4 regions of the Paucibacter soli genome follow, and region 2 is predicted to be linked to each of the others. Evidence: predicted binding sites of a transcription regulator. Region 2 holds the regulator's gene; each other region holds the start of a gene.
The links. The regulator FNR, encoded in region 2, switches genes on or off when oxygen is low (the NO sensors DNR and NnrR bind a similar motif). The targets are predictions, from matches to a motif close to TTGATNNNNATCAA.
Positions count from the first base shown of each region.

Region 1 (3,204 bases), on a different contig from region 2:
GTGCTGCCGCCGTTGTTGTAGCTAGAGAACTCGGTCTGCCCGGTCGCCTGCCCGACCATGTTCTGATAGGCCAGGTAGAAACGCAGGTTGCCGAACTTGGTAGTGTTGGCACAGTTCAGGCTCGCGCCGCTGCCGGTGCAATCGGAGGTCACCAGGTTGTAGGCAGCATTGCCATTGGTGGGATCGGACAGGAAGTACTTGACGGTGACGCTGCGACCCTTGTGGTCCGCGGTGTCATTGAAGGCCACGCTCTCGATATTCATCTTGTACTTGGCAGCGTTCTCTTCGTTCTGGTTCCAGTGCACGCGGTCCGAACCGATATTGGTGCCGGCCTTGTGGCACTCGACACATTGCGCGTTGCTCAGGTCCTTGGCCGCCGCACCCGCCTTCACCAGCGTGCCGGCATAGGTCTTGTGGCTGATTTCCCAATCGGAACCCGTGCCATTGGCGTGGCAGCTCAGGCATGCTTCCTTGCTGGGCTTGCTCTTCCAGTTGTCGCCCTGTGGCGTGGCCGGATTGGCGCCCGAGTGGCACACCGTGCAGTTGCGCAGGTCTTGCGGGAAGCCCACCTCGGCGTAGTCATGCTTGGCGTTCTGGTAGCCCCAGATGGTGAAGTCCTCGCCGCCCTTGCCGGCGTCCAGCTTGGACTTGAGCAGCTTGCCGGCGTGGATCTTGTGCGCCATGGTCGCCAGATTGAGGTTGTTGCCGCTGTTGGCATCGACCGTTCCGGGGTTGTGGCACATCACGCAGAACTGCGTGTCGACCCGACCACCGCCGTGCAGCGCGAGCCTTTCATGGCAGCCGTTGCAACTGGCCACATCGGTCATCTTGCGTGTCTTGCTCGGGTCGGTGACCGGCACGGATTTGCCGTTCGCATCGATCGTGAAATCGAAGTAGGGATTCACGCGCACCGTCTCGCCGGCCGCGTTCTGATAACTCAGCTGAATCGCGACGCGATGGGTGCGATCGGGCTCGAACACCACGCCGTTGGTTTGGGCGGGATCCTTGACGTCAGTCCTGAACGTGTAGGTGTAATAGCCATCGTCGTTATAGACCATTTGCGCCGCCAGGAGCGCTGCATCCGTCTGCTTCGGATCGGTCGTCGCCTGCTTGGCCGTTGCAAGCACAGGCTTGCCGTTAGGCCCGACGTTGGTGGCTGCCGTTTCCGTGCGATACACGTAGTTGACCCACTGGTCCGGGTTGCCATTGCTGCCAGGCACGAGCTTGGCGATCGCAAAGCTCACATTGCCAATCAACAGCCCCGTCTTCACCTTGCCGTCGGAGAAGACGGTGAAGTTCACTTTTGCTGGGCTGCTGATCGTTACCGCGCTCACGCCGGCGGCCTGCAAAACGGCGAAGGGCGCCAGCGAATTGCTCGCCGTGTCGTTGGCTGCCAAGGCGCCGGCCGTCGCGATCTGTTCCTTCACCGTCGGCGCCGGGGGCGGCGTCGGCGCGGGGGGCACCGGGGCGGGTTCCGAGCTTCCACCTCCGCCGCAAGCCACCAAGGCTGCGACACACAGGCCCAACAGGACCCAGCGACTTTGAGAGAGCTTCATACTTCCTCCGCCTTGCTCGAGAAGAACGAATGGACAAAAGACTCCATGGCTGCGTCTCAACACACCAAACAACTTGCGGCGCAGAACAAGCTTGCTTTTACGCGCCGACCGCGAGGCGAACTTGCGTTGAATCAACTGTGGGTGGATGACTGAACCGAGGTCGACTGGACGTGCCGCAGCGGCAACATTGCCACGCCATCCGGACGATGTCGTTCAATCAGTCCCTCGCATCCGGATCGGCGTCTTCGTCATATTCCTTGGGCAATTGATGCGCGACGCCCTTGTGGCAGTCGATGCAGGTTTTGCCCTTCTGCTTGGCTGCCATGTGGCGTTTGAAGTTGCTCTGCTTCTGCGCCTCATCGCCCATCGCGTCGAAGTCGTGGCAGTTGCGGCACTCGCGCGAATCCGAGGCCTTCATGCTCGCCCATTGATGCTGCGCCATCTGCATGCGGCGGCTCTCGAACTTCTCCGGCGTATTGGCGTGCCCCATCAGCGTGTGATAGACGTCAGAACTCGCGTTGATCTTGGCAAGCACCTTGTGGCCCCAGTCCTTGGGTACATGGCAGTCCGAACAGCTCGCCCGCACACCGGATCGATTCTTGTAATGCACCGTTTCCTTGTATTCCGCATACACGGTGTCGCGCATTTCGTGGCAACTGATGCAGAAGTCCAGGCGGTTGGTGGCGTCCATCGCGGTGTGGAAACCGCCCCAGAACAAGATGCCGCTCGCAAAACCGATGAGCAGCAGGCTCAGCAGCGAGTACCTGGCGCTGGGGTTTCGCAGGGCGCCCCAGATACGCGCGAACATGCCGGACTTGGTGTCGCTCATTGTTCTTCTCCGGATGCGTGGAGCCGAGCCGCCCGAGCTGATGGCAATGGCGACTGCGAAGGCAAGGGCCGCGCAGATGCACGGCCAGGCAAATCAGTGCGAGAGGACCCACTCCGCCAGGTTCTTCACGTCAGCGGCATCCTTGGCCTTGACGACCTTGTGCTCCTCTTCGTGCCCATCCGGGAACTTCGCCTTCTGAGCGGTCGTCAGGTGCTTGGTGAGCTGATCCACGGCATCGGGCTTGCCCCTGTACTTGGCCGCGGTCTCCTTGAAAGACGGGCCGTCCTTGGCCTTTTCTGTACCATGGCATTTCAGGCAGTTGTTCTGCCTGGCCAGGGCCTTCGCGGCATCGGCATCGACGGCATGCGCCGGTTGGGGCACGGCAAAGGCGGCGGCGACCAGGGCGCACAAGGCCCAGCGCGGTGAGAGGCTCTTGGAGTTCATCTTCACCCTTTCAATGCTTGTGACAAGCGCCGAGCGCCGCGCTGCATGAAGCAGGCGCGCACCCATCAGCGTGGCAAGCCTAACGGGCAGATGAGATTCTTGCACTTGATCCAACGCAAGTGCGAACGGGATGGGGCTGCAAAGCAACACCCACCCCGGGATCACGCTCAGGAGCCGGCGCGCTTTGCCAGGATCTCGAAGGCTGGCAGGGTCTTGCCCTCCAGCACCTCCAGGAAGGCGCCACCGCCGGTGGAGATATAGCCGACCTGCTTTTCGATGCCGTACTTGGCAATCGCCGCCAGCGTGTCGCCACCCCCTGCGATCGAGAACGCCGCGGACGCGGCAATGGCGCGCGCAATCGTCTCGGTGCCATGG
Region 1 covers NZ_JBBHJW010000001.1:532,837-536,040, forward strand. Annotated here, with positions in the region: gene WG898_RS02425 (OmcA/MtrC family decaheme c-type cytochrome) at 1-1,427, opposite strand, end outside; gene WG898_RS02430 (NapC/NirT family cytochrome c) at 1,774-2,385, opposite strand; gene WG898_RS02435 (c-type cytochrome) at 2,479-2,895, opposite strand; gene WG898_RS02440 (phosphoglycerate kinase) at 2,997-3,204, opposite strand, start outside.
Region 1: WG898_RS02425 (OmcA/MtrC family decaheme c-type cytochrome) is a predicted target of FNR. The motif match lies at 1,678-1,691, and genes of this name have one in related genera.

Region 2 (3,204 bases):
GCAGCGGCGGCCGGGCCGCACATGGCCAGGCAATGAGGCGTGCCGGCCAGCCCCATGAGCAGGGCCGAGCCGGCGAGCGCGAGGTCTAACATAAGCTCAGATGATGCGCGAGAACTTGGCGCGCGTCTGGTCGGCGCTCAGGTAGCGGTCGAACACCATGGCCACGGCGCGCACGAAATACCAGCCCATCGCGGTGACCTGGATCGCGCCGGGCTCCACCACCACCAGCCCGGTATCGGCCATGGCGCGCAGGCGCTCCAGCTCGGCGCCGAAGTAGTCCTGCACCTTGATCAGATGCGCCAGTTCGATGGACTCAAACTCCACCCGCCCCTGGCACATCAGGGCCATGATCATGGCGCGGCGCACCAGGTCATCGCGCGACAGGGCCAGGCCGCGCTCGATCGGCAGTTGGCCATGGGCCAGCGCGTCGTAGTACTCGGGCAGGGTCTTGGCGTTCTGGCTGTAGGTGGCGCCGATGCGGCCGATCGCTGAAACGCCCAGACCGATCAGGTCGCAATCGGGCTGGGTGCTGTAGCCCTGGAAGTTGCGGTGCAACCTGCCCTGGCGCTTGGCCACCGCCAGGCTGTCGCTGGGCAGGGCGAAATGGTCCATGCCGATATAGGTGTAGCCATGGCCGACAAAGCCGCTGAGCGCTGCCGACAGCATGTGCAGCTTGTCGGCCGCCACCGGCAGCAGCGTGGCGTCGATGCGGCGCTGCGGCTTGAAGCGCTGCGGCAGATGGGCATAGCCATACAGCGCGATGCGGTCCGGCTTGAGTGCCGCCACCTGGGCGATGGTGCGGGCAAAGGACGCGGGCGTCTGCTGCGGCAGGCCGTAGATCAGGTCCACATTGGTGGATTCGAAGCCCAGGGCACGCGCCTGCACCATCAGCGCTTCCACGCTCTCGTAGCTCTGCATGCGATGCACGGCCTTCTGCACCGCCGGGTCGAAGTCCTGCACGCCAAAGCTCAGGCGGTTGAAGCCCAGGCCACGCAAATGCTGCAGGCGCTCGTTGGTGACGGTGCGCGGGTCCACCTCGATGGACACCTCAGCCCCGGGCGCCAGCTTGAAGCGACTACGGATGTCGTCCATCAGCCGCGTCAACTCCGCATCGCTGAGGAAGGTCGGCGAACCGCCGCCCAGATGCAGCTGCGATACCGACGGCGTGCGCCCAAGGTCCGCCAGCGTCAGGTCCATCTCCGTGACTAGCGCGTCCAGGTACTCGGCCGCCTTTTCATGGTGCTTGGTGATGACCTTGTTGCAGGCGCAGTAGTAGCAGACCGACTCGCAAAAGGGGATATGCACGTAGATGGACAAGGGCGCGCCGCCGCCCACCACCCCACCTTGGGCACGCTGTTGCAAGGCCTGACGATATTGGGAGGCCGTAAAGGCCTCGACGAAGCGGTCTGCGGTCGGGTAGGAGGTATAGCGTGGGCCGGAAACGTCAAAGCGGCGCAACACTTCTTCGGTAATGCCGGGCAGGGGTTCAGCGACTCTTGGTTCCATGGGACCGTACTGTGCCAAGCCGGTTGACTCGGCGTTTGACTTGGGTCAATCTTGCAGCGCAAGCATAGAGAAAGAATGGCGTCAATCTTGAGGAGCATCATGTTCAACTCTATGCACACAGGCACGCCGTCGGGCGCGGAATCCGCCCCAGCTCCCGGGCCAGCCACGATAATTCGCCACATGAATGCCAACCACGCCATCAAGATCGAGCCCTTCAAGGTAGCTTGTTCCAGTTGCAACCTGCGGGAGTTGTGCTTGCCCGTCGGCCTGTCCAAGGGTGACCTGGATCAACTGGACGCCCTGGTGGCCACACGCCGCAATGTCGAACGCGGCGACACGCTGTTCCGTACCGGGGACTCCTTCCAGTCGCTCTACGCGGTGCGCACCGGTTTCTTCAAGACCTGTGTGTCGTCCGAAGACGGGCGCGACCAGGTCACCGGCTTCCAGATGGCCGGCGAGTTGCTGGGCCTTGACGGCATCAGCAATGACCGCCACAGCTGCGACGCCGTGGCCCTGGAGGACTCGCAGGTCTGCGTGATCCCCTACAGCCAGCTGGAAGAGCTGTCGCGCGAGTTCACCGATCTGCAGCATCAGTTCCACAAGATCATGAGCCGCGAAATCGTGCGCGACCATGGCGTGATGCTGCTCTTGGGCAGCATGCGTGCCGAGGAGCGCCTGGCGGCCTTCTTGCTCAACCTCACCCAGCGACTGCAGGCGCGTGGCTTCTCGGCCTCGGCCCTGGTGCTGCGCATGACGCGCGAGGAAATCGGCAGCTATCTGGGCCTGAAACTGGAGACGGTCAGCCGCACCTTCTCAAAGTTCCAGGAAGACGGCCTGCTGGAAGTGAAGCAGCGCCAGATCCGCATCATGGATCAGCCGGGGCTGCAGAAGCTGGTCAACAGCACCACCTGCTGAGCGGCTTCGCCGCAGACCGACGCTAGCCCGCCTCCGGCGGGCTTTGTTGTTTGGACAGGTACAGCGACATCGCCGCTGCGATGCTGATGAGCAGCCAGAAGATGAAGAAGCTGAGCGTGTAGATCGCCGCGCGCGGCAGCGCCATCGGCGCCGCACCGAACCAGCTCAGGTCGCTCGGGTCCACTACCGCAAACACCAGCGCCAAGGTCACCCCGGCCATGAAGAAGGCCGGCCAGAGGATGAGCATGGCCGAACGCACCAGCCCCGGCCGGTCACCTGGTCTGCGCTCCAAAGCTGCATCGTCCATGCGTCCCCCTCGGCTTGCGAGTTTGCGGCCTCAGTGGCCGCCCGTCGCCGCATGGTTGCGGGCCTTGATCGCGGGCTGCAGGGCCGCGCCCTGCTCTTCGGCACTGTCGGCCGACGGACGGGCCTTGGTCTCGATGACCGGATCCGGGAAGCGGATTGCCAGCGTCAGCGTGGCGATGCAGGCAACGATCACCACCGACGGGCCGCCCACCACCAGCCACATCATGCGTTCACGCCACCAGGGCGCAGGCTTGTCGGCCGGGGTCAGGTCTTGCTGTTTGCTCATGGCTTGCTCTTTCTGGTCGCTTGGCCGCCGCTCAACGCGGCAGCACAAAGGTTGATTTTTCCATCAGGCTACCGGCGTCGGTACCCGGGCTGGCGAGGCGGCGGATTTCGAACTGGATCGCATGGGCGCCGGCGCCCGCGCTGGCCGCGACCTCGGGCGGCACACGCAGCGCCACCGAGATCCAGCGCGCT
Region 2 covers NZ_JBBHJW010000014.1:82,004-85,207, reverse strand. Annotated here, with positions in the region: gene WG898_RS23960 (sulfite exporter TauE/SafE family protein) at 1-92, opposite strand, end outside; gene hemN (oxygen-independent coproporphyrinogen III oxidase) at 97-1,506, opposite strand; gene fnr (fumarate/nitrate reduction transcriptional regulator Fnr) at 1,687-2,421, shown strand; gene WG898_RS23945 (hypothetical protein) at 2,444-2,668, opposite strand; gene WG898_RS23940 (hypothetical protein) at 2,759-3,013, opposite strand; gene ccoG (cytochrome c oxidase accessory protein CcoG) at 3,045-3,204, opposite strand, start outside.

Region 3 (3,204 bases), on a different contig from region 2:
ATAACCGTGCAGTTGCAGGCCCGAGAGCGCCAGGCGCACGTCGGTGGAGACCACGCCGCCCAGGCCCACCGAGAAGCTCTTCTCCAGCACCACCACGCGCTGCGCGCCCTGCAGCGCGGCGCGCACCGCGGCGAGCGGGAAGGGGCGGAAGGAATGGATGCCCAGCACGCCGATGCGCTGGCCATCGCGTTCGCGCAGCTCGTCCACCGTGTCCTTGAGCGTGCCCAGCACCGAGCCCAGCGCCACCACGATGGTGTCCGCGTCCTCGCAGCGGTAGCCGCGCAGCAGGCCGCCCGAGGCGCGGCCGAAGCGCGCCGCGAATTCCTCGGCGATGCGCGGGATCAGCTCCAGCGCCATCAGCTGCTTGGCATGCGCCAGATAGCGCACCTCCATGAAGGCCTCGGGCCCGACCATCGCGCCGATCGACACCGGTTCGGCCGGGTCCAGCAGCTGGCGCGGCTCGTAGGGAGGCAGGAAGGCGTCGACCTCCTGCTGCGCCGGCATGTCCACGCGCTCGTAGGCATGGGTGAGGATGAAGCCGTCCATGCACACCATCACCGGCATCGAGAGTTCCTCGGCCAGCTTGAAGGCCTGGATATGCAGGTCCAGCGCCTCCTGGTTGGTTTCGGCGAAGAGCTGGATCCAGCCGCAGTCGCGCTGGCTCATGGCGTCGCTGTGGTCGTTCCAGATATTGATGGGCGCGCCGATGGCGCGGTTGGCCACCGTCATCACGATCGGCAGGCCCAGGCCCGAGGCGTTGTAGACCGCCTCGGCCATGAAGAGCAGGCCCTGGCTGGCGGTGGCGGTGTAGCTGCGCGCGCCCGCCGCCGAGGCGCCGATGGCCACGCTCATGGCCGCGAACTCGCTCTCCACATTGATGAATTCACAAGGGCTGAGCCTGCCGTCCTTCACCAGCTCGCCGAGGCCCTCGACGATATGCGTCTGCGGCGAGATCGGGTAGGCGCAGATCACCTCGGGGCGGCACAGCGCCACCGCTTCCGCCACGGCCTGCGAGCCTTCACATTGCTTCAACATGGCGCGCAAGCTCCTGCATTTCCTGGCGGACGAACTCGAAGGCCTCGGCGGCCGCGGCGATGTTTGCGTCGGCCAGCTTGCCGCTGAACTTGTCACGGATGGCATGCGACACCGCCGCCAGCGACACCAGGCCCGAGAGCGCCGCAAAGCCGCCCAGCAGCACCGCGTTGGGCAGGGGCCGGCCCAGGTGCTTGAGCGCGATCTCGGTGGCCGGCACGGTGGTGAGGCGCTCGTGGAAAAGGAAGCGCGCCGCCACCTCGGCCAGGCCCAGTTCGTCGAAGCTGCGCCGGCTGTTGATCAACACATAGCCATCGGGCTTGAGACCCTGGAACACGTCCACCTGGTGCAAGAGCGTCGGGTCCTGCACGATCAGCACGTCGGGCGCCAGGATGGGCTCACGCAGGCGGATCTCGCGCTCGGCGATGCGGCAAAAGGCCACCACCGGCGCGCCGGTGCGCTCCGAGCCGAAGCTGGGAAAGGCCTGGGCATGGCGGCCCTGCTCGAAGGCGGCGAGCGACAGCAGCTCGGCCGCCGTCACCACGCCCTGGCCACCACGGCCGTGAATACGGATCTGCAACATGATGGGCTGCACTCCCCCTGAATGGGTGCTGCCGATTCTTCGCCCGCGCCAGACCTTGTGACATGACGAACATCAATGTCGACGCTTGTCTATAGTCGCGCCTACGCGCCCGCTCCGGGCCGCCCGCAGAAAGCGCCTTCTTCCATGCCTCATCGCACCCTTCACGCGGCCAGCCTGCACCATCTTCACCATCACACCGGCCTTGGCGGGCCGGCGCCGCGCAGCCTGGCGATGCGCCGCCGTCTCCAGGTCTTTGCGCTGGTGTTCGGCCTCGGCCTGCTGCTGGGCCTGGGGCTGGATTTCATGCGCAGCGCCGTCTACACGGCCAGTGCCAAGCTGCAGATCATCCCGGCGCCGGGCCTGGTGGCGGGCGCGGCCTCGGCCGCGGCGACGCTGACGCCGGTGGCGCCGGCGCTGCAGCTGGAGGGCGAGATCCTGCGCAGCCGCGCCCTGGTGCAGCAGGCGGTGGAGCAGCTCAGCGCCCAGGGGCTGATCAAGCCGGGGGCGGATGACCCGGTGCTGGCGGTGCAGCAGCTGCTCTCGGTGCGGCCGGTGGCCGACAGCCAGCTGCTGCAGCTGCAGGCGCAGAGCCCGGATGCCGCGCTGGTGGCGCCCCTGGTCAACACCCTGGTGGAGGTGTACCGGCGCGCTCAGAGCGAGAGCGGCAGCCTGGCCTCGAACGAGAAGCTGGATGCGGCGCGCGAGGAGATCCGCGTGATCGAGGCCAGGCTGGCCCAGCAGCGCCAGGCCGCCGAGGGCTACCGGCAGCGCAATCGCATCGTCTCCAGCGAGCGCGACGAAAACCAGGCACTCGCACGCCTCAAGGGCCTGAACCTCTCGCTGCAGCAGGCCAACGACCGCCAGGCGGTGAGCGAGGGCAAGGTGGCGGCGCTGGAGCAGGCCGTGGCCCAGGGCAAGCGCCTGCCCCAGGCGCGCGACAATCCCACGGTGGCCGGCCTGGAGGCGCGGCTCTCGCAGGCGCGCGAGGATTGGCGCGGCATGGAGCGCCAGTACACGCCGCAATACCTGGACATGGACCCCAGCGCGCGCGCGCTGAAGGCGCGCATCGCCAATCTCGAGCAGCAGCTCGAGAGCGAGCGCGGCAGGTCGCAGCAGATGGCGCTGGCCGAGGCGCGCGAGGAGCTGGCCTCCACCCGGGCCACGGTGCAGCGCCTGCAGCAGCAGCTGGGCGGCGATCGCCAGGAGCTGCAGTCCGCCAGCCAGCAGCTGGGCGCCTACCAGGTCATGCAGGCCGAGGTCCATGGCCTGGAGCAATTGCTGCAGGCAGCGCGCCAGAAACTGCTGGCGCTGGAGTCCAGCGAGCGCGCGCGGCGCCCGCAACTCTTGGTGCTGGAGCCGGCGGTCACGCCCGCGGCGCCCAGCAGCCCGGCCTATTGGCGCGATGCCGGCCTGGTGCTGGCGGGCGCGCTGCTGCTGGGATTTCTGGCGGTTTGGTTCTTCGAGTTCTTCAACCGCAGCGAGGCGCCCGCGCCGCTGGCCACCACGGTGGTGATCCCCCAGCCCATGATGGGCCTGCCGGTGGTGCATGCGCCGGCGCCGCTGGCGGCCGCGCCCGAGCGCGCGCTGCT
Region 3 covers NZ_JBBHJW010000001.1:340,214-343,417, reverse strand. Annotated here, with positions in the region: gene porA (pyruvate ferredoxin oxidoreductase) at 1-1,035, opposite strand, end outside; gene WG898_RS01595 (2-oxoacid:acceptor oxidoreductase family protein) at 1,019-1,615, opposite strand; gene WG898_RS01590 (GumC family protein) at 1,760-3,204, shown strand, end outside.
Region 3: WG898_RS01595 (2-oxoacid:acceptor oxidoreductase family protein) is a predicted target of FNR. The motif match lies at 1,678-1,691, and genes of this name have one in related genera.

Region 4 (3,204 bases), on a different contig from region 2:
CGGCACGATCCGTACCAGCTCGACCACGCTCAAGGCCGCCGACTTCCGTGCCTCGGGCGAGATTTTCAAGCTGCCCGCTGGCGCTGTCAGCCTCGGCCTGGGCGGTGACTTCCGCAACTACCACTTCAAGCAGGCGCCGTCGGCGGCGGCTGTGGCTGGCGAGATCTACAACTTCTCTGCCAATCCTGCCTATGACCTGAAGCGCGACAACATGGGTCTGTTCAGCGAGGTGCTGGTGCCCGTGGTCAAGGGGCTGGAACTGACCGGAGCGCTGCGCTACGACACCATTGGCACCATCAAGGATGCCGTCAACAACAAGACGGTGGGCCAGAAGATGAGCGCCTCGACCTACAAGGTCTCGGCTCGCTACCAGGTGTCCAACGCCCTGCTGCTGCGCAGCTCGTATGGTACCGGCTTCAAGGCGCCGTCCATGCTGTCGATTGCTCAGCCGCTGGTGAACAATGGTGTGACCGCAGCCAGCTGGCCCTGCCCATTCCCAGGAACCGATGCCTGCCGCGACATCCCCGTCACGCAGTACTACCAGCTCTCCGGCGGCAATGCCGACATGAAGCCCGAGCACTCCAAGCAGGGGACGGTTGGCATACGTTTCGAACCCAGCAATGACTTCGGCATCGGTGCCGACTACTGGCGCGTGAACATGCGCGATGCCATCAGTGCGGTGTCTGCACGTCAAGCCTTTATGGACCCGGGCAAGTATCCCGACGTGTGGGGAACCTTCCAGGGGCCGGCTGATTTGAAGCCGACCTGGGCCTTCAAGAGCCTGTCGATCAATATCGGTCAGGCGCGCTATGCAGGTATCGACTGGGATGTGGTGACCCGTTTCAACACCCCGATGGGTCGCCTGACCACGGGTCTGACCGGCACCTACATGATCGAGTCCTCGTACACCCGGCCGGGCACGCTGGATGACTTCACCGACAGCATGGGCAAGTACGGCGAGAATGCCGCGGTGACCTTCCGCAACATCGTCCGTGCCACGGCCAAGCTCGAGACCGGTGCGTTCACCAATGCCCTGACCTTGAAGGCTCGTTCGGGCTACCAGGACATCTCGGTCAATGTGCGCGATGTCAGCACCAACAAGCTGGTGCCGGTGTCTGTGGTGGTGCCGCGTTATGCCACGCTGGACTGGCAAGGCACCTACAAGCACAACCAGGCGCTCGAGTTGCGTGCGGGTCTGAACAATGTGTTCAACTCCAAGCCCCCCTTCACCCTGCGTGATTCGTCGGGCCACCAGGTTGGCTACGATCCTCGCTACGCGGATCCGATGATGCGAACCCTCTACGTCGAGGGTTCGTACAAGTTCTAAGAACCGTCGTCACCGACAAGCAAAAGGGCCGCATCAGCGGCCCTTTTTTCATCCTCTGGCGCCGTGCGGCGCCGGCACGATTCAGAGGCGATGGTGCGCGTTGGGATCCCCTTGCGCGCGCTCCAGCCGGCGCTGGCACTCCAGGCACCGCAGCGCCTCGGGCTGGTGCTGCAGGCGATCGAAGGCGATGGGCTCGCCGCAGTCGCTGCATAGGCCATAGCCCTGGCCGCGCAAGCGCTGCAAGGCCTCGTTGACCTGGCGCAGCTCGTCCAGATGGCGGTCGCTGCGAGCCAGATCCACCTCGCGGTCGGCGTCGCGGGCGGGTTCATCGTCACCATCCTGCAGCAACAGCTCGCGAGCATGCTCGGCGCGCGACTGCTCGCCCAACTGGCCGTGCAGGCTGCGCTCCAGCTCCTGCTGGCGCTGCTGCAGCAGCATTTCCAGCTGCGCATGCTGGCCGGGTGTCAGGTCTTGAGTCATGGTGATACTCCTTGCATGCATGCTCGCACCGCGGCGGATTGCCTGGTTTGATGTCGGTCAACGCGGTGGGCGTCCCTAGAATGGCGGCTATTGATGAGGAGCGAGCATGTCTGAACCCCTGGCTGCGGCGCCGATGCCGCAGCGATGCGAGGTGCTGGTGGTGGGCGCGGGCCCGGCCGGCAGCGCTTGCGCGCGTGTGCTGGCACGCGCCGGCGTGGATGTGGTGCTGCTCGACCAGCAGCCCCAGGGGCGCGACAAGATCTGCGGCGATGGCCTGATCCCCGATGCCCATGCGGCCCTGCAGCGCTTGGGCCTGCTGGGTCAGGTGATGGCGCGTGCGCAAGGCCTGGCCCATGTGGCCTGCATAGGCCCGCGCGGCGGCCGCATCGACGTGCCGGGCGAGCTGGCGGTGCTGCCGCGGCGCGAGCTCGACGACTTGCTGTGCCAGGCGGCCCAGGATGCCGGCGCACGCTTCGTCGCGCCGGCGCGCTTCGAAAAGCCGCTGGAAGATGGCCAGGGGCGTGTCTGCGGCGCCCTCATCGGCCGGGACGGCGTGCAGCATGAGCTGCAGGCCGACTGGGTGCTGCTCGCCACCGGCGCCTTGCCCAAGGCACTTAGCGCCGCTGGCATGTGCGAACGCCACACGCCCAGCGGCGTGGCGCTGCGCGGCTATGTGCGCGCCCCCGCCATGGTGGGCCGCATCAAGGCCATGGAGGTGGTGTGGAGCCGCGCGGTGCGGCCCGGCTACGGCTGGATCTTCCCTGCGCCTAACGCCTGCTTCAATATTGGCGTGGGCGTGACGGATAGCCACCACGCTGTGGCGGGCAAGGGCAGCAAGAAGGAACTCAATCTGCGCGCCATCTTCGATGCCTTTGTCGAACATTACGAGCCCGCGGCGGCGCTGATGCGCGAGGGCGAGCTGCTGGGCGAGCTCAAGGGTGCGCCGCTGCGCTGCACGCTCGAAGGTGCGCGTTGGTCGCGTCCGGGCCTGCTGGTCACCGGCGAGGCGGCCGGCTCCACCTACAGCTTCACCGGCGAGGGCATAGGCAAGGCGATGGAAACCGGCATGCTGGCGGCCGAGGCGATCCTGCAGGGGCGCCGCAGCCAGGGCGACGATGCGACGGTGCGCGCCGCCTATGAGCAGAGCCTGCGCGCCCTCAAGCCGAAGTTCGATCTCTACCAGCGCGCCAACAAGGTCAACGCCATGCCATGGCTGGCCGATCTGCTGATCTGGCGTGCCCAGCGCAGCCCGCGCCTGCTGCAGCGCATGAGCGGGGTGTTGCGCGAGACCAGCAACCCGGGCAATCTGATCAGCCTGAAGGGCTTCTCGCGCCTCTTCCTGGAATAGCAAGACCATGTGCCAACTCTTGGGCATGAACGCCAGGCTACCCACCGAT
Region 4 covers NZ_JBBHJW010000005.1:368,601-371,804, forward strand. Annotated here, with positions in the region: gene WG898_RS13270 (TonB-dependent receptor) at 1-1,327, shown strand, start outside; gene WG898_RS13275 (TraR/DksA family transcriptional regulator) at 1,409-1,807, opposite strand; gene WG898_RS13280 (NAD(P)/FAD-dependent oxidoreductase) at 1,914-3,155, shown strand; gene WG898_RS13285 (class II glutamine amidotransferase) at 3,163-3,204, shown strand, end outside.
Region 4: WG898_RS13275 (TraR/DksA family transcriptional regulator) is a predicted target of FNR. The motif match lies at 1,855-1,868, and genes of this name have one in related genera.